Regions from separate parts of the Priestia sp. YIM B13551 genome, predicted to be linked through region 2. Evidence: riboswitches for the same ligand, from Rfam matches in the RefSeq annotation. Region 2 holds a riboswitch; each other region holds the start of a gene.

Region 1 (6,672 bases), 190 kb from region 2:
ATAATCACATTAGCAATGAACTTTTTCCGCTTATTGTAGCGGAAAAAGATGGGGTAGTAGCGGGCTATGCTTCGCTTTCTTCTTATCGAGATAAAGAGGCGTACATTCAAACGGTAGAGCTATCGATTTATATTGATAAAAACCAGCAGGGACATGGCATTGGAAAACAGCTTATGAAGCGGATTTTGGAATTAGCTAAAGAGCTCAACCATCACGTTGTCATTTCAGGGATTACAAAAGGGAATGATATCAGTGTCAAAATGCATGAGCAATTTAATTTTACATTTTGCGGAGAATTTAAAGAAGTAGGCTGGAAATTTGATCAGTGGCAAGATGTGCTTTTTTATCAGCTTATTTTATAAGATGTATGACACCTTTACACATTGTAACGTTTTAGTTTCGTGTGTAAAGGTTATTAAAATAATAAGTCGTTTTATTATGTTAATACGAAAGGTGTTAGCTATCATGAATACACATTTTCAATATCAGCATCTAAGAGCTATTCCGAAAAGATGGTCCAAAAAAGAGCTGCATATCCAGCTGAATAGAATCAAGCACAATTCTGAACTATCTACTATAGCAGCAGATCTGCTTTTTCATCTGTTAGAATGTACCCATTCGGGCCTTCAAACTAAACAAGAAATCATAGACTACATCCAAAGCATTCCTACTCATCAACTTCCATCTTTTGTAACCCATTTAAGCAGGTTAATTCAGCATATTTATTATATAGAAGCTGCTGATTACTGTAATCGTCCCCTCAAAGGTTATATGCTTGTTATGAAAAACCAGCCCGCCTATATATCTCTTCATTTTGCTGATCAGATCACATAAAAAAGCTCTCTATTCAAAAGAATAGAGAGCTTTTTTTATTCGTATTTTTTCACTGTTACTTGACATTCTTTTAACGGGATAAGTTTCGACTTTTTCGTCCATTTGTATCCTAACCAAACAATTAAGAATAAAGGAAGTCCGATATAGGAAACAAGTACACCGTACCAGTCAATCGAGTCACCCATAAACGCCGAATAGTTTTGGCCTAAAATAACAACGGCACATAAAATAAAGGCAAAGATAGGGCCAAATGGGAAAAGTTTTGCATGATATGGAAGTTCACTCAAATCATGACCTTGGGCAACAAATGCTCTTCTAAAACGATAGTGGCTGATTGCAATTCCTAACCAAGCAATAAAACCAGACATACCAGAAGCGTTAAGTAACCACGTGTATACCGCACCGTCTCCAAAAAATGAAGCACCAAATGCAAGTGTACCGACAAGTGCCGTTGCGATTAAAGCATTAACCGGAACGCCTCGTTTATTTACTTTTGCTAAGAACCTCGGTGCTTTTCCATCTTTCGCTAAGTTCCACAGCATACGCGTAGAAGCATACATACCTGAGTTACCAGCAGATAAAACGGCTGTTAAAATAACGGCATTGATAGCTGATGCTGCAAACGCCAGACCTGCTCGTTCGAATATTAGAGTAAACGGACTGACCCGCACATCATCACTTGCTAATGAATCCGCTGTGTATGGAATAAGCATCCCAATAACAAAAATAGCTAAAATATAAAATAACAAGATGCGCCAGAAGACTTGTTTAACTGCGCGAGGAACCGTTTTTTCCGGATCTTCACTTTCTCCAGCTGCGACTCCAAGCAACTCTGTTCCTTGGAATGAAAAACCAGCAGCCATAAAAATACCTAAGACAGTAAAGAATCCACCGTGAATGGGTCCATCACCAAGCGTGAAGTTTTTAAAACCTGGTGCTTCATTGTTAAAGATACCAAAAATCATCATAATACCAATAACTAAAAAGATGATAACCGTTACTACTTTAATTAATGAAAACCAAAATTCAGATTCGCCAAATCCTTTTACAGAAAGGTAGTTAAGCCCAAACATAATTAATAAAAACAGGGCACTCCATAAAATAGAAGAAGAGTTTGGGAACCAAAATTTCATAATAAGGGCTCCAGCAGATAATTCAGCTGCAATCGTAATAGCCCAGTTATACCAATAGTTCCAGCCCAGAGCGAAACCAAAGGATGGATCTACAAACCGAGACGCATACGTACTAAACGAACCAGCTTCAGGCATATAAGCTGCGAGCTCCGCCAGGCTGGTCATCAAAAAGTAAACCATGACACCAATAATAGCGTAAGCTAAAAGCGCTCCCCCAGGTCCTGCTGTGTGAATTGCTCCACCACTTGCTAGGAATAAGCCGGTTCCGATGGCTCCTCCTAATGAAATCATCGTTAAGTGGCGAGATTTCAACCCACGTTTTAATTCTTGCTGCTCTTGCATAGATAAATACTCCTTTCGAATGTACGGAAAGAGACGGGATAACATAAAAAAAGCCCGCAGTATATGTGCGCGCTTTTAAATCTGAAAACCGCGTCAACCTTCCGTGAAGATAGCTCTTCACATCACTTGCATGATGTGACAGTTCTGTTCCTGTTCGGAGACAGCCCCAGCTTAAATCAACCGAGAAGTGATCTAAACTTCGGCAATTTTTCCTTTCAAGCAACATCCTCAATGTTCTCTGCATTTCCGTTGCTTTACTATTAAAAACTGCGACCTCTACCTCATCGATTAGGATGAGGGTTTTTTATATTCATTTGACATAAAAGAAGTATATCAAATACTAAAACGATTGTCATTATAAAAAATAGATTCAGAAAATAGAAACATCTTTGAAATCTCTCGAATCTATTTTGTTACATATGGTATAATAAATGTTGTCATAATACTACATAAATATCCGAACGTACCACAGGGGGAGCCGCCGTGCTGAGAGTGAACAAATTGTTCAGACCCTTCGAACCTGTTAGTTAACGCTAGCGTAGGAATGTGGGAATAGTAGCATATATTTGCTTACTCCTGTGTAAACCGTTTGATATGAATGATTCAAAAACAGGAGTGAGAAACGTGAATAAAGCATTACCCTTACAGGCTAAAATTGAAATAGCTATTTTTGCAGCATTAGCACTTCTACTTGATCTTTTGCCTTCCATTAAGATTGCAACGGCTGTGAGTATTTCGTTCTCCATGGTGCCCATTTTTATTATGTGCTTTCGCTGGGGAGTAAAAGGCGGGGCTCTATCTGGTCTATTATGGGGGCTGTTGCAGTTGGCAACAGGAACGGCTTATATTTTAACAGCGCTGCAAACGTTTATTGAATATATTGTGGCTTTTGCTTTTATAGGTTTTGGAGGTGTTTTTTCGCAATCTATTAAAACAAATTTAGCTAACAATAACAGATCAAAAGCTTTTGTTTTGATTGTTTTATCCCTTGTTATCGGCAGCTTCGCACGGTATTTCTGGCACTTTATTGCGGGTATTATTTTCTGGGGATCATACGCGCCAAAGGGCATGTCCGCTCTGTGGTATTCTTTCTCAATGAACGGGATTTCTATGATTGGGTCGTTGCTATCGTGTCTAATCATCCTTTCACTATTAATTCCATCCGCATCAAGAATGATTGTAACTAAATCACACTCATAATAAAAAAGACTAAATCTACCAAGATTTAGTCTTTTTTATTATTTGTCACCTTTGTTTACACAAAAGTGTGTCAGGTTTGATAACATAGTTGGTGAAATATTCAAAAAACTGTTTTATGATAATCACCATATTCAAACGAGATAAGGGATTGATAGCATGCTACAGAAATGGATCACGAGCATAGGTTTAGATATTGGAACAAGCACAACAAAACTGATTGTAAGCAAGCTGCTAGTAGCAAATCAACAAAATCAGTTTACGCTGCCAGGCTGTCAAATTATTGATCGTCGCGTAACGTATGCAAGTTCTATCTATACCACCCCTATGCTAAACGATGTTGAAATCGATGTTCAAAGATTAACGGTACTACTAGAACAAGAGTATAAGAATGCAGGAATCTCCTTAGATCAAGTGGAGGCGGGCGCTGTGATCATTACAGGAGAAACGGCTAGAAAGCAAAATGCAGAAAGTATCGTTCACTATCTAGCCGAACATGCTGGGGATTTTGTTGTTGCAACAGCCGGCGCTGACTTGGAAGGAATATTAGCAGCAAAAGGATCAGGAGCAATCGAACGTTCTGCTGAAACAAATGCAGTAATTGCCAATATTGATGTAGGAGGAGGCACTGCTAACATCGCTTTATGTCAAAATGGAAAAGTGATAGAAACGTTTACACTGCATGTAGGCGGGAGATTAATTCGACTAAATGAAGACGGTCTTGTTACCTACGTTTCGTCTCATTTAACTGAATTTTTGAAAAATAATTCTTTAACACTGCGAGAAGGTGAAAAAGCAACATTTGAAAAGCTCTCGTCTATCTGTCAATTACTAGCTGAAGAAACCATGAATTATGTAAAAGCGCTGAATCAAAATTCCTCGCTGCTCGTTTCTCCTCATACAAGATCTTCTATACCTCCTGAAACGATCATGGTTTCAGGAGGAGTAGGAGCAATGATGGAGAAGCAAAAGCCAAAAACAGTGAAGGAAGTGGTCATACACGGAGACGTTGGTCCACTTCTAGCATATCATTTTCAATCCATCCAAGTATCTCAAGCCGCTGAGACAACGCGCGCTACTGTCATTGGAGCTGGTATGCAAAATACAGAAGTTAGCGGATCAACCATATACATTAAGTCTAAAAAACTGCCGCTGAAAAACATTCCGATTATAGAAATACCCGTACAGCCAGAGGAGGAGTGGAATCCGCAGCTGTTTCAAGAAAGAGCTCGAGCGTCATGTATGCAGGCTTCAACTATTTTCAGTGCAGAAGATCCTCCCGTTGCTATTGCTTTATCTCATTTTCCTTACTGCAGCTATAAGATGCTGCAAGAATTAGCAAAAGTAATAAGCGCTGAATTTATTGCTTGTTTTAAGAGAGCTAAGTGCCTCGTTGTTTTATGCGAGCAAGATATTGCAAAAGCCTTAGGACAAGCACTAGCTAAACAGAGAAAAGAGTTAGAAATTATTTGTTTAGATCAAATTGATTTTACACACGGAGATTACATCGATCTAGGGTTACCAGTAGCTGGAGAAGCGATCTCCGTTTCCGTTAAAACGCTCGCTTTTTCATCCTAATCCACTAAATATACAAGGAGGAAACGATGTTTAAAACTACACGATTGTTAGGAGAAACATTTTCATTTTATAGCTTAAAAGAAATCATGGCCAAAGCAAACGAAGAGCGTTCTGGAGATCAGCTCGCGGGAGTTAGCGCTGAGTCAATGAAAGAACGAATGGCAGCAAAGCAAGTCCTAGCTGATATCACACTTGCTGATATTCGAAACTACCCGCTGCTCAGCGCAGATGAAGACAACGTCTCGGCGTTAATCGAAAGTCAAATTGATTCATCGGTTTACGACATTATAAAAAATTGGACAGTAGGGGAGTTAAGAGAATACATCTTATCTGATGAGCATACCGGAGAAGACCTTCTTGCGCTTAGCAAAGGATTAAGCAGCGAAATGATTGCGGCAGCTACTAAAATTATGTCCAATTTAGATTTAATTCAAGGAGCAGCCAAAATAGAAGTGCAAACTACTTGTCAAACGACTATCGGCCAAAAAGGCGTATTGGCTTCAAGAGCCCAGCCTAATCATCCTTCAGATAACTTAAAAGGAATGAGAGCATCTCTCTACGAAGCGTTAAGCTATGGAATTGGGGATGCGGTTATTGGAATTAACCCCGTTATTGACACAACGGATAATATCTACGCGCTTTTAAATGAAACAAAAAATATAATCAATGAATGGTCCATCCCTACTCAAAACTGTGTGTTATCACATGTAACAAGTCAGATGAGAGCAATCGAAAAAGGAGCATCTGCTGACTTGATTTTTCAAAGTTTAGCAGGAACAGAAGCCGGTAATGACTCATTTGGGATTTCACTGTCTATGCTCAATGAAGCAACAGCGTTAATTCATGAAAAAGGTACAGCAAAAGGTCCGAACCGCTGGTATTTTGAAACAGGACAAGGTTCTGAACTGTCAGCAGAAGCTCACTATAATATTGATCAAGTAACGCTCGAAGCTAGATGCTACGGCTTAGCTCGTCACTACAAGCCTTTCTTAGTTAACACGGTTGTTGGATTTATTGGACCTGAATATTTATATAACAGCAAACAAGTCCTACGAGCTGGGCTAGAAGATCACTTTATGGGCAAAATGCACGGCTTGCCTATGGGAGTAGACGTATGTTACACCAATCACATGGATGCTGATCAAAATGACATGGATAATTTAAGTATGCTTCTAGGAACAGCTGGAGTGAACTTTGTCATAGGAGTGCCCATGGCTGATGACTGCATGCTAAACTACCAGTCTCTTAGTTATCATGACATCGCAACGGTACGTAATGTGTTAGACCGTACCCCAACGCCGTTATTTCAAAAGTGGCTTGAAGATCAGCGTATTATGGAAAACGGACGCTTTACATCTAGAGCCGGAGACCCAACTATTTTTATGAATTTGATTTAAGGAAGGTGCTTACTATGATACCAAAGTCAAATCGCGATCCGCTTGAAACACTTAAACAATTTACCCCTGCCCGCATAGGTGTCGGCCGTACAGGAACAAGGCCGCTAACAAAAGACGTTTTATCTTTTCGCACGGATCATGCTGCAGCCGTGGATTCTGTATATGGAGCAGTTTCAGAAGATATTTTAGCT
Region 2 (6,672 bases):
TCGCTACTAGTATTCCTTCGTAAGCCGGAAGAGTTCCAATGACTGGCAAGAAGCCTGGAGTAAATGGTCGAAACCCTACCCTTGTTTCTAAGACTGTGCTTTCTGTTAAGCCGGGAGCAATTGATAAGGCCTTTGAAAAAATCTCATGAAGCCCCCCAGCAGTTACTCTCAAGTCATAACCCGTGTCGTTTTCATGTGTTGCTCCAATGACAATTTGACCTTGTTCAAATGAAAGAATATATTGGTCGCTTGGAGGCATCACAACGGGCCAGTCTTTTGTATCTACATCAGGGAGATGCAAGTGGACAATTTGCGCTTTTTGAAAGCTTGCTAAAAATTTCACTCCAAGAGGCTCTAGTAATTGATTTGCCCACGCTCCTGCTGTTACGATTGTTGTACTTGCTAGAAGGGTTTGTCCATTTACGGAAACGCCCGTTACTTGATTATTTTCATAAAGTAGTTCTGCGTTTCCTTCTATTATTTTTGCACCGTTTTTCTTCGCTGCATTCACAAGTGCGTTTCGAAGAGCTCTTCCGTTAACGCGAGCGGCTCCACTAATATGAACTGAACTGTATTCTTCCGAAAGAACCGGAAACAAAGCCTGTGTTTCTTTAGCGGATAAACGTGTAATCTCGCCTATTTCGGGAGCTTCTTCCCGACGCTTATATGCTCTTTCTTCCATTTTTTTAAGCTTTTGCTCATCAGTATGTACGCTAATTGCTCCTACTCGCTTATATCCCGTATCCGTTTCTCCATCTTCTTCTAATTGCTGAATTAATGTTTGATAGTACTTGGCGCCGCCTTTTGCTAAGCGGTACCATGCTTTATTTCGACGCTGCGAAAGCCATGGACAAACAATTCCTGCTGCTGCATCAGTAGCTTGACCCGCATCCTTGCGATCTATCAATGTCACATCTGCTCCTGCTTTTGCTAAATGATATGCTGTAGAAGCTCCAAGTATCCCAGCTCCAACTACGATGTATGTTTTCATACCAAAACACCCTTTTCTTTCTTCTAGTATTCTTATGCTATTATGTACGCAATTTTAGCATAGCAAAAAAAGAAGTCACATACTAGGTGAAGCTATTTTGAGCTTATTTTTGAGTCTTGCTGACTTTGACATATAGCTCCTTTCATTGTAAACAAAAGCGCAATAAGTTCTTTTACGGAGATTATGGTGAGATGAAGCAAACCACAAGTAGTGATCGCGCATATTTAACACTGCGTTTACAGCTTTTTTATTATAGTTTCTGAATAAAAAAATGAAAGAATAAAACCACTATAATATGTAAATAAAAAGAAATAACCATTATTTTAAGGAGAGCGTATGCAATCTTCATTTGTATTATTTTTCATCATTCTTGGTTTACTATTTGGCAAGTGGCGGAGATATCAAGAATACTATCCTACTTTGTTGTTTTGGATCACGGGGAATTTGCTTTATGAAGTGCTGCTGTTTCATCACCGCGTATGGGTATTTCACCCTGTTGGTATTGATCACCTTTTTCTACCCGATCACCTAATGGTTTCCCTTGGAATAACCTTAATTATTTATCCGTTTGTTATACCGGTTTTTTTAGGAAGGCTGCCGTTGCATGTAAGCGGCCGGCTGTGGTGGATTCTTTTGTGGGCGCTTTTATTTACTGTGATTGAGTTCATTGCTTATGTTAATCACAGTATCACTCATAATTATGGATGGTCGCTGCTGTGTTCTTTTCTCTTCAATGTTGTCACGTTCTCACTTTTAATCATTCATCAGAAGACAGCACTGGCTGCTTGGATTCTATCTGGAAGCTTTATAGCTTTTTTATTTATTTTTTTTGATATTCCTATGCCTTAACTTTTCATTGACTAGACAGAGGAAAAGGAAATATAATAGGAGTTACATTTAAATATAATTTTCCTCTCTGAGAATAGAGGTGCATGAAATCAAGAGTCACTTATTAGAGACTAATGGAGTCTGTGAAGATAAGTAAAAGGGATTTCGTGCCGAAGTATATAGACATCCATTGTGTTCATATACTGGTTCAGTATTGAATAAATGCTGAGCTGTCACAAACCATTTGGTTTGTGGAGAGCTATTGAAGAGATGTTGATGCCTAGAATGTAATAATACTTTATTATTATGAAACCAAGACGCGTGAACATCACTTCACGGGTCTTTTTTGTGTTTTTCTACTGATCATCAAAGTTATAGTTGAATGTTTTAAATGGAGGGATATGGATTATGTACTTACATGGAACGAGTAAAATTAACAGCAGCAATCATTTAGAAATTGGGCAGTGCGATACGGTCGAACTGAAAAAACAATACGGCACTCCCCTATACATCTACGATCAAGAATTAATTGAGACGAAATGCAAGGCCTTCCATTCAGCCTTCCAAAGAAGTGGATTTTCATATCAAATCGCCTATGCAGGGAAAGCCTTTCTTTGTATGGAAATGGCTAATCTTTTAACGAAGCTTGATATGTCATTAGATGTGGTCTCAGGAGGCGAATTATTTACAGCTCTTGAAGCGGGATATCCAGCTGAACGCATTCATTTTCACGGAAATAACAAAACGATTGAAGAAATTGAAATGGCTCTTGATGCGAATATCGGCTGCTTTGTTGTGGATAACTTCACCGAACTTGAAGTTTTGCATGCCTTAGCAGCTGAGCGCAAACAGAAAGCATCTATTCTTCTCCGTGTTACTCCAGGGATTGAAGCCCATACACACGAATATATTATGACCGGACAAGAAGACTCAAAGTTTGGATTTGGTCTTTCCAATGACCAAGCCATGAAAGCGGTAAGTTCTGCATTAGAAAAGCCTTATTATAATCTTTTAGGCATTCATTGTCATATTGGTTCGCAAATTTTTGAAGTAGATGGTTTTTCTCGCGCCATTGATATTTTAACTGATTTCTTATTCAATATTCGTGATAAAATGGACTTTGAAGTAAAAGTTTTAAACGTAGGTGGTGGTTTTGGTATTCGTTATACCGAAAGCGATTCTCCTCTTCCAGTTGAGTATTATGTAAATGCACTGACAGAAAAGCTAAGCCGTACGTTAACGGAACAAAATTATACCCTTCCGGAAGTCTGGATTGAGCCTGGAAGAAGCATCGTAGGAGAAGCGGGTACAACGCTTTATACAATTGGCTCAACGAAAGAGATTCCAGGTGTACGCAAATACGTGGGAATTGACGGGGGTATGACCGATAATATTCGTCCTGCTTTGTATGATGCAAAGCATGAAGCTGTCTTGGCTAATAGAGTGACGGATAAAAAAGATGAAACGGTATCGATTGCGGGGAAATGCTGTGAATCAGGAGATATGCTTATTTGGGATATCGATTTACCGCGCGTTAATCAAGGAGATTTATTAGCAGTTTCCTCTACAGGTGCCTACAACTATTCAATGGCTAGCAATTACAACCGCATTCCGCGCCCTGCTGTTGTATTTGTAAAAAATGGAGAAGCTCGTCTTGCTGTGGAGCGAGAAACATACGAAGATTTGGTGCGAAAAGATGTAAAGCCAGTCGTTACTACGTATGCAATGAGCAAATGATAGCTGTTCTTGCGTAGTAAAGAAGCTATTGTTGTTTGGAGGAAATATAACTATGGTTTTAAGTGTATTTAAAACGTACAGATCATCGCTTATTCTGCTTCTCGCTATTTTAATTGGCGGGATAGCAGGATATGCTATCGGGCCCGATGTAGCAGTCGTAAAGCCCTTTGGTGATTTGTTTCTTAATTTAATGTTCATGATTATCGTTCCCCTTGTCTTTTTTAGTGTGGCTTCGGCAATTGCAAACATGAACGAAATGAAACGTCTCGGTAAAATTATGCTAGGTATCGCCGTTGTGTTTATCGCTACTGCTGCTGTTTCAGCTGTTCTAGGCTTTTTAGGCGCGTCACTTTACAATCCGCTGCACAACGTAGATACTTCTGCGATTAAAGAATTAATGGGTGACAGTGAAAATACAGCTGAAAAAATGACGCTTTTAACTCAGCTTGTTAGTACCTTTACTGTACCTGATTTTGTTCAGTTATTTTCGAAAGAGCATATTTTACAATTAATTGTCTTTGCCGTCATTTTCGGTATTGCTACCACGATGGCCGGTGAAAAAGGACAGCCTATGGCGAAATTCCTGACTTCGGGTCAAGAAGTATCGATGAAGGTTGTTAAAATTGTGATGTACTATGCTCCAATTGGTTTAGGGTGCTATTTTGCTACTGTAGTAGGAGAACTAGGACCAAAGATCTTACAAGGGTACGCTAGAGCATTTATTCTTTATTTATTAATTGCAATCGTTTACTATTTCGGCTTCTTTACGCTATACGCATGGATTGCTGGCGGTAAAGCAGGAATTAAACTGTTCTGGAAAAATGCAGCTGCTCCTTCTATCACCGCTATTGCTACCTGTTCTTCTGCTGCATCTATTCCAGTCAATTTAGATGCAACAAAGAAAATGGGTGTGCCACTTGATATTGCTGAAACGGTGATTCCATTAGGAGCAAACACGCATAAAGATGGTTCTGTTATTGGCGGTATTCTAAAAATTGTTTTCTTATTCAGTTTGTTTGGAAAAGATATGACGTCTGCTACGAGCATTTTGAGTATTTTAGGCGTAGCCTTTTTAGTTGGAGCTGTAATGGGAGCAATCCCTGGAGGCGGTATGATTGGCGAAATGTTAATTATTACGATTTATGGATTTTCGCCAGAAGTTCTGCCCATTATTGCGGTCATTTCCACGATTATTGACGCCCCTGCTACCCTGTTAAATAGTACAGGAAATACAGTAACAGCAATGCTGGTTACAAGGTTTACAGAAGGAAAAGACTGGATTAACAAAATTATCACCACCGATAAAGTCGCCTAGTAAAAAATCAAAGGGAACAGTCTTAGTGACTCTCCCTTTGATTTTTTCGTGTGCAGTAATATCGATAGAGGTGTATAAAGTCTGTAAATACGCACATTCTATAGGTATGTTTCATAACCAGACTGGAGGTGTCGTCTAATGAGTAACGCTGCAGGAGGTTCAAAGAAGAATCAACCGAATGATGCAAATCACGTAAGTGCAGAAACAAAAGCTCATCAAAAACGTCTCACTGAACAAAACAAACAAGAGCATCAGGCTGAAGAGCGAAAATAAAATTACGTCAAAGAACGCAGGGCCTGTGCCAAACGTTCTTTGACGTAATTTTATTTTTAGAGAGAGCTTCATACCGTCACTCGTTATAGGTCTATCGTACAACCTCCTTTCGAACTTTTACATATTCTATTAGTAGGTTTGTAAAAGGAGGAATGGTATGATGTTTTCCTGGCTAGAGATTACAACCGCAGCATTTGGACTTTCAGTTGTTTTAATCAGTTTTGCATTTTTGCCCGAACGCACATGCAAAAATCTTTATATCCCCCATCAGCTAATAGCAAAATCTATGTTTCTCTATAAAAAAATTATTCGTTTTATAAATCAATTTCGACAGAAACTTTAGTTCATTTCCTTTCCCTGTTTTTATTCATTGGATATAATCAGCACATTTACAGTAAATAATTTAATGGTTAAAATAAAGAGTAAAGAAAAAGGATAAGCAGTTTGCAGAAATGGAGTTTCACATGGAAATCAGAGACTTAGAATACTTTATAGAGGTAGCGAATCATAAAAATTTTACAAAGGCAGCGCTGCAAGTTCATTTGTCACAAACGGCTTTAAGTAAAGCCGTCAAAAAAGTAGAAAATGAACTAGGATTTGAGCTTCTTGATCGTTCAACAAGAGAATTAAAGCTAACCGATGCAGGAGAAGTCGTGTATCATCAGGCAACTAAAGCTCTGTCGGTGTTAAAAGACATGCCTCACTTGTTGGGAGATTTAGTGAACTTGCAAACAGGGCAAATCAAGATGGGAGTCCCTCCGCTCATCGGGACCTTGTTTTTCCCGAAGATTGCAAAAGCATTTAATGAACAATACCCTAAAGTATCTCTAGAGCTTATTGAATTTGGAGCAAAAAAAATTGAAGCACTTGTGGAAGAGGCTGGTGTAGATATGGGGATTGTTATGCTTCCTCTCACAAGCGTTCATGATGAACATTTTCACGTATACCCGTTCGTTAAGGAGAGATTCCTTTTATACGCGCATAAAAACCATCCTTTAGCGAAACGTTCTTCCGTCTGGATGAAAGAATTGGAGCATGAAAAATTCATTATGTTCAGTGAAGAATTTACGCTGCACGACCGGTTAATTCAAGATGCTTTAAAATCAGGCTTTGTGCCTTCTATAGCGTATAAAAGTTCTCAATGGGATTTAATTATTGAATTAACAGCGGCAGAACTAGGTATTGCTATTTTACCCGAATCGCTTTATGCCAAAGTGAAAGATCCCAATATTACTACCGTACCTATTGCAGATCCTGAAATGATGTGGGAACTTGGAATTATTCTGTTAAAAGAACGCTACAGTTCATTCGCTGTACGAGAATTGATTAATTTTTTAACCGAAAAACAAATGACAGATAAATTGGGGCCCATTTAAAAAGAGTCTGGAACAAAAGTATGTTAGTTGAAGGACCATCCGAACGAGTTTGGTTGAGAATCCAACTCGTTCGGATTTTTTTAGGGTGATGATGAACGTAGGTTTCATGTATGTATTTGATTCTAGCTGTTGATTGGATGGGTTTAGTTATG
Region 3 (6,672 bases), on a different contig from region 2:
GGTGATATACTGTGAGTAGAATTTGGATATTGCATATATTTAGGAGGAATTAAAATGGCTATTGCACATGCTACAGATAAAAACTTTACAGATGAAATTAAATCAGGCCTAGTGCTTGTTGACTTTTGGGCACCATGGTGTGGCCCTTGTAAAATGATTGCTCCAGTTCTTGAAGAAATCGATGGCGAACTTAACGATAAAGTTAAAATCGTGAAAGTAGACGTTGATGAAAATCAAGAAACGGCTGGAAAATTTGGTGTTATGAGTATCCCAACTTTAGTATTATTTAAAGATGGAGAGAAAGTTGACCAAGTAGTTGGTTTCCAACCAAAAGAAGCATTAACAGAATTAATTAATAAACACGCGTAAGTCAAAACCTAGCTCAGGCTAGGTTTTTTCTTTTTCTCCACTTTTTCTCTTTTGGGAATACTTTTATTTAGCGAATATGCGTTCGTTTGTTTTATACTAGATGTAAGGAACACCGCCATAAATCCGGCTTATGTGCATGTATTGTAAGGCAGGAAAGAATGTAGGTTACGCTTCATAAGCGAATGTATAGATGGACAGAGTAAGAGAAGAGGAAGGAGAAAAATATGAACGATTATTTAAAAGAAAAGCTGGCTATTTTACCGGATCAGCCCGGCTGCTACTTGATGAAAGATAAATATGGAACGGTCATTTACGTAGGAAAAGCAAAAGTATTAAAAAATCGAGTGCGCTCCTACTTTACCGGATCTCATGACGGAAAGACGCTTCGACTTGTAAACGACATTGTCGATTTTGAATATATCGTCACATCTTCTAATTTAGAAGCGCTTATTTTAGAAATGAATTTAATTAAAAAGCATGATCCAAAATACAATATCATGCTTAAAGATGATAAGGGTTATCCCTTTATTAAGATTACAGCTGAAAAACAGCCCCGACTTGTTATTACAAGAAAAATAAAAAAAGATAAAGGGAAATACTTCGGTCCTTATCCTAACGTTCAAGCTGCAAATGAAACAAAGCGGCTTCTTGATCGCATTTATCCATTAAGAAAGTGCTCTACCATGCCAGACAGACCTTGTTTGTATTACCATATCGGGCAATGCCTAGCTCCTTGCGTAAAAGAAGTAAAAGAAGAGCAAAACAAACAAATTATTGAAAATATCACGCGGTTTTTAAATGGTGGATATGAGCATGTCAAAACAGAGTTAACTGAAAAAATGTTAAAAGCTTCAGAAGAACTTGACTTTGAACGGGCTAAAGAATATCGAGATCAAATTGCTCATATCGAAGCGACAATGGAAAAGCAAAAAGTAACGTTTAATGATTTTGTTAATCGAGATGTGTTTGGCTATTCTTATGATAAAGGCTGGATGTGTGTTCAAGTTTTCTTTATTCGCCAAGGGAAATTAATTGAGCGAGAAGTTTCTATGTTTCCTTTTTATAAAGAGCCAGAAGAAGATTTCTTAACTTTTATCGGTCAGTTTTATGCCAAAAATATTAAGCCAAAAGAAGTGATGGTTCCAGCAACGATTGATGCAGAGTTGGCTGAGAAATTAGTAGAAGTAGAGGTTCAGCATCCAAAGCGAGGCAAAAAGAAAGAATTAGTAGAACTTGCGTGTAAAAATGCAAAAATTGCGCTCGGTGAAAAATTCTATTTAATTGAACGAGATGAAGAACGCACGGTTGGCGCAGTTGAACGGTTAGGAGAAGAGCTTGGAATTGCCGCTCCTTATCGGATTGAAGCATTTGATAATTCAAATATTCAAGGAACAGACCCAGTTTCTGCGATGATTGTTTTTGTTGATGGGAAGCCGGAAAAGAAAGAATATCGTAAATATAAAATTAAGACCGTGCAGGGACCAGATGATTACAGTTCCATGAGAGAAGTGGTTCGCAGAAGGTATTCCAGAGCATTAAAAGAAGGTCTTCCGCTTCCAGATTTAATTGTTGTAGATGGAGGTAAAGGGCATTTGGCTGCGGTGCAGGATGTTCTCGAAAATGAATTGGGACTTTTAGTGCCTACAGCAGGTCTTGTCAAAGATGATAAGCACAGAACTTCGAATCTGATGATTGGCGAGCCTCCTCAAATCATACCGCTTGAACGCAATAGTCAAGAATTTTATTTGCTTCAGCGAATTCAAGATGAAGTTCACCGCTTTGCGATTACCTTCCACCGTCAAGTGCGCTCTAAGTCCGCTTTTCAGTCTGTTCTGGACGACATTCCGGGAGTGGGAGAAAAGCGTAAAAAAGCTTTGTTAAAGTATTTTGGTTCGGTGAAAAAATTGAAAGAAGCAACGGTTGAAGATATTCGAAATTCAGGTGTTCCTCAAAACATTGCTGAAAAAATTTATGAAACATTGCAAAAATAGTCTTGAAATAATAGAAAATATTTGATAAGCTATTAACTAATTTCATACGACACTTCATCAAATGAAGTGAAGATAGAGGTGCAAATTTAATCAGTACGTATCAGGAAGGGTATGAGCCCTTATGAATGATGCGGAAAGGGAAATTTGCCGAAGTGAACATTACCTCATAGTAATGATTGCTGGTTCTGCGTTGAATAAACGTAGGATTGTCAAGATGTAGATTCTTGGAGAGCTATCTCACGGCAGTGGACGGTTATGTTTTATAATTTTCGTTCGTTAAGCAATGAGAGCTCATCTCATTGCTTTTTTTATTGTCTGAGTAAAAAAATTTAGCTTCTCATCATCCTGCATATGCAAATTTATTGAAAAGGAATGAACAAAATTATGGCATTAATCGTTCAAAAATTTGGTGGAACATCTGTTGGTTCTGTTGAACGTATTCAACATGTAGCAAACCGAGTTATTCAAGAAGCAGAGCGCGGTAACCAAGTAGTCGTTGTTGTATCGGCAATGGGCAAAACCACAGATGCACTGGTGAAATTAGCAAGTGATATTACGGACAGTCCAAGCAAACGCGAAATGGATATGCTTCTTACAACTGGAGAACAAGTGACGATTTCCCTGTTAACAATGGCCCTTCAATGCAAAGGGTATGAAGCAACTTCGCTAACAGGTTGGCAAGCTGGCATCCAGACGGAAGCAGTTCATAGCAATGCACGAATCCAGCACATTGATACAACTCGTATTCAACGTCAGTTAGATAGCGGACGAATTGTAGTAGTAGCTGGATTCCAAGGCTGTTCAGAAGATGGAAGCATTACAACATTAGGTCGAGGCGGCTCTGACACGACGGCAGTAGCTCTTGCCGCGGCGCTAAAAGCTGCAAAATGTGATATTTATACAGATGTAACAGGAGTGTTTACGACAGATCCGCGCTATGTAGAAGATGCCCGTAAGCTTCACTCTATTTCATATGACGAAATGTTAGAATTAGCTAATTTGGGAGCAGGGGTGCTGCATCCGCGCGCTGTTGAGTTTGCAAAAAATTATCAGGTACCGCTAGAAGTGCGTTCAAGCTTAGAAAACGAGAATGGAACGATTGTTGAGGAGGAAGTTTCAATGGAACAAAACTTAGTCGTAAGAGGAATTGCGTTTGAAGATAATATTTCACGCGTGACAATTGAAGGGTTAAACAATGAGTTACAAACTCTTTCTACTATTTTTACAGCATTAGCAAAAGAACAGTTAAATGTGGACATTATTATTCAAAACGTAACGGCTAATAATCGTCTATCCATCTCATTTTCTATTAAAACCGTAGACGTAGAAGCTGCTCTTGCTGTCTTAAAAGAATATAAATCTACTTTAGTATATACGCGTATCGAACATGAAAGCGGTCTGGCTAAAGTGTCGATTGTCGGATCTGGTATGATTTCAAACCCAGGTGTTGCAGCTGAAATGTTTGAAGTGCTGGCAGGAGAGAAAATTGAAGTGAAGATGGTCAGCACGTCTGAAATTAAAGTATCTACAGTTGTACCGCATGCTGATATGGTAAAAGCAGTTGAGACGCTTCACGTAGCATTCGAACTAGAAGAACAGCAGGCAGTGCAAGTATAAAGAAGAGAAAAAAGACGTGGTATCTCCACGTCTTTTATATATACGTATTTTTTACTTTTTATAACGCTCCGCGCGTGTTTCGGTAGGTAAAATATCTTTTCGGTCCCACTGCACGGAAATCAGCACTTTTCCGTTCTTTTCTTTATGTGTTAAGTAGGCTTCTGTTAGGCAGTTGTTTTGCCGCTGAATCTGTTCAGCCACAAATCCTGACTCAAGATGAAACGAACAAGTTTCCTGCTGAAATCTTTTGCTGACCACATCACCTGATAACTCAAGCTCTAGTGAATATTTATCTTTTTTTGCAAGCGTCAGTGTTCCCCAGGAAGCTGCTTTAAAAAAAGCGACGATTTCATCCATTGTATTTAATGGGTATTTCCGCGCAAGGTGTTTTCCTGCCCAGTATGAAATGGTATTCGTTTCGTCTCCAAGAAGCTCTGGAATTAACACGTCACGCAAAAGGCTGTATCCGAAATATGAAACGTGATCAAGAGTTCTCTCTGTTTCAGCTGTGACATTAGGTTCTGATGTTTCCATCGTCTCTTCAAGTTCTTGCTGTGATTCTGTTTGTAAATTGCTCATGCTTTCCCCTCTTTCTTTACTACTATTATATACAAATCTAAAAAACCTCTCACGCATTTTTTTAATAAAATGTAAGAGGATCTTTATTATGGTAAAAAGAGTTAGATGTAAAGATAAAAAATCCATAATATACCTTTTAAAAGGGTACTTTTACCTGTGTAAATGTTTTGTGAACTTGTTTACAATAAAAGTATAAAGTAAACGCTTACTTAGTTGTGGCAAGCAATATTATAATAGAAAGAAAAAATCTGTAACATCAATATAGTAAGCGTTAACAAATATAAAATTTTATAAATTTATATTTTATAGAAGATTTAAATATCTTGCCTTGACGCTCTTAATCGATGGGAGTAAAATTAACCTGTCACATACTTTATTAGGAAATGCAAAGGTTTTCATTTCCTATATTCACGATTAATCTATTTGTCTAGTGGGAGTAAGAAAGTTCTTCACAAACTATGTTCATTTAACTAAGGGGGGTCTACGCAGATGGCGGCAAACAGAGAGTTTCAATATCGGAGAATCCATTCATTACTTGGGGTAATACCAATCGGGATTTTCTTAACACAGCATTTAGTTGTGAATCATTTCGCGACAAAGGGAGAAGAATCATTTAATCAAGCAGCTCACTTCATGGAGAGCTTACCTTTCCGCTATGCTCTAGAAATTTTCATTATTTTCTTACCAATCGTTTTTCACGCAATATACGGTCTTTACATCGCATTCACTGCTAAAACAAACGTTAACAACTATGGGTTTTTCCGTAACTGGATGTTTATCCTTCAGCGTGTTTCAGGTGTAATCACACTTATCTTCATCACATGGCACGTATGGGAAACCAGAATACAAGCTGCGCTTGGAAAAGAAGTAGATTTTCAAATGATGGAACGAATTTTAAGCAACCCGGCAATGCTTGCATTCTACATAGTTGGTGTTGTATCTACGATCTTCCACTTTGCAAACGGTCTATGGTCATTTGGAGTTAGCTGGGGGTTAACTGTAACACCACGTTCTCAAAGAATTTCAACTTATGTGACATTAGCAATCTTCTTAGCACTTACATTTGTAGGTGTTCGTACATTATTCGCATTTGCATAAAATTAAGGTTTTGAAGGAGTGGGGTTCCGATGAGTAACGGAAAAATCATCGTAGTCGGTGGCGGTTTAGCTGGCTTGATGGCAACAATAAAAATTGCTGAGTCTGGCAAGCAAGTAGATTTATTTTCACTAGTTCCGGTAAAAAGATCTCACTCAGTTTGCGCGCAAGGTGGAATCAACGGAGCCGTAAATACGAAAGGTGAAGGGGATTCACCATGGGAACACTTTGATGACACAGTGTACGGCGGAGACTTTTTAGCCAACCAGCCACCTGTAAAAGCAATGTGTGAAGCAGCTCCTGGCATTATTCACTTACTTGACCGCATGGGTGTTATGTTTAACCGTACTCCTGAGGGTTTGTTAGACTTCAGACGATTTGGCGGGACGCAGCATCACCGTACGGCTTTTGCTGGAGCAACAACGGGTCAACAATTATTGTACGCATTAGATGAGCAGGTTCGTCGCTATGAAGTTGCCGGACTTGTGACAAAGTACGAAGGATGGGAATTCTTAGGTGCTGTTCTTGACGATGAGCGCAGCTGTCGCGGAATTTCTGCACAGAATTTAAAATCAATGGAAATTAAAACGTTCCCAGCTGACGCGGTTATTATGGCTACAGGTGGACCTGGAATTGTTTTTGGAAAATCGACGAACTCAGTTATTAATACAGGTTCAGCGGCATCTATTGTGTATCAGCAAGGTGCATACTATTCAAACGGAGAGTTTATTCAAATTCATCCAACTGCTATCCCAGGAGATGATAAGCTTCGTCTTATGAGTGAATCTGCTCGTGGAGAAGGCGGACGCGTTTGGACATATAAAGACGGTAAACCTTGGTATTTCTTAGAGGAAAAATATCCTGCATACGGTAACTTAGTACCTCGTGATATTGCAACTCGTGAAATTTTTGACGTCTGCGTAGCGCAGAAGTTAGGAATTAACGGAGAGAACATGGTTTATCTGGACCTTTCACATAAAGATCCAAAAGAGCTAGACATTAAACTTGGAGGTATCATCGA

The links. A riboswitch is a leader RNA that binds a small molecule or an ion and turns the genes downstream of it on or off. The one in region 2 is predicted to bind lysine.
Region 1: another riboswitch for lysine. It lies ahead of ACFX4N_RS01785 (amino acid permease); the one in region 2 lies ahead of lysA (diaminopimelate decarboxylase).
Region 3: another riboswitch for lysine. It lies ahead of ACFX4N_RS20595 (aspartate kinase); the one in region 2 lies ahead of lysA (diaminopimelate decarboxylase).

Annotation. Positions count from the first base shown of each region.
Region 1 covers NZ_JBHZOX010000001.1:337,557-344,228, forward strand. The annotation lists gene ACFX4N_RS01775 (GNAT family N-acetyltransferase) at 1-362, shown strand, start outside; gene ACFX4N_RS01780 (hypothetical protein) at 466-834, shown strand; gene ACFX4N_RS01785 (amino acid permease) at 870-2,309, opposite strand; lysine riboswitch at 2,412-2,596, opposite strand; TPP riboswitch at 2,771-2,871, shown strand; gene thiT (energy-coupled thiamine transporter ThiT) at 2,904-3,509, shown strand; gene ACFX4N_RS01795 (ethanolamine ammonia-lyase reactivating factor EutA) at 3,666-5,084, shown strand; gene ACFX4N_RS01800 (ethanolamine ammonia-lyase subunit EutB) at 5,111-6,481, shown strand; gene eutC (ethanolamine ammonia-lyase subunit EutC) at 6,496-6,672, shown strand, end outside.
Region 2 covers NZ_JBHZOX010000001.1:524,441-531,112, forward strand. The annotation lists gene ACFX4N_RS02725 (NAD(P)/FAD-dependent oxidoreductase) at 1-991, opposite strand, end outside; gene ACFX4N_RS02730 (CBO0543 family protein) at 1,328-1,840, shown strand; lysine riboswitch at 1,907-2,089, shown strand; gene lysA (diaminopimelate decarboxylase) at 2,228-3,556, shown strand; gene ACFX4N_RS02740 (dicarboxylate/amino acid:cation symporter) at 3,609-4,871, shown strand; gene ACFX4N_RS02745 (hypothetical protein) at 5,010-5,144, shown strand; gene ACFX4N_RS02750 (hypothetical protein) at 5,305-5,487, shown strand; gene ACFX4N_RS02755 (LysR family transcriptional regulator) at 5,609-6,520, shown strand.
Region 3 covers NZ_JBHZOX010000004.1:175,930-182,601, forward strand. The annotation lists gene trxA (thioredoxin) at 55-369, shown strand; gene uvrC (excinuclease ABC subunit UvrC) at 594-2,360, shown strand; lysine riboswitch at 2,426-2,603, shown strand; gene ACFX4N_RS20595 (aspartate kinase) at 2,745-3,977, shown strand; gene ACFX4N_RS20600 (YslB family protein) at 4,029-4,556, opposite strand; gene ACFX4N_RS20605 (succinate dehydrogenase cytochrome b558 subunit) at 5,046-5,654, shown strand; gene sdhA (succinate dehydrogenase flavoprotein subunit) at 5,684-6,672, shown strand, end outside.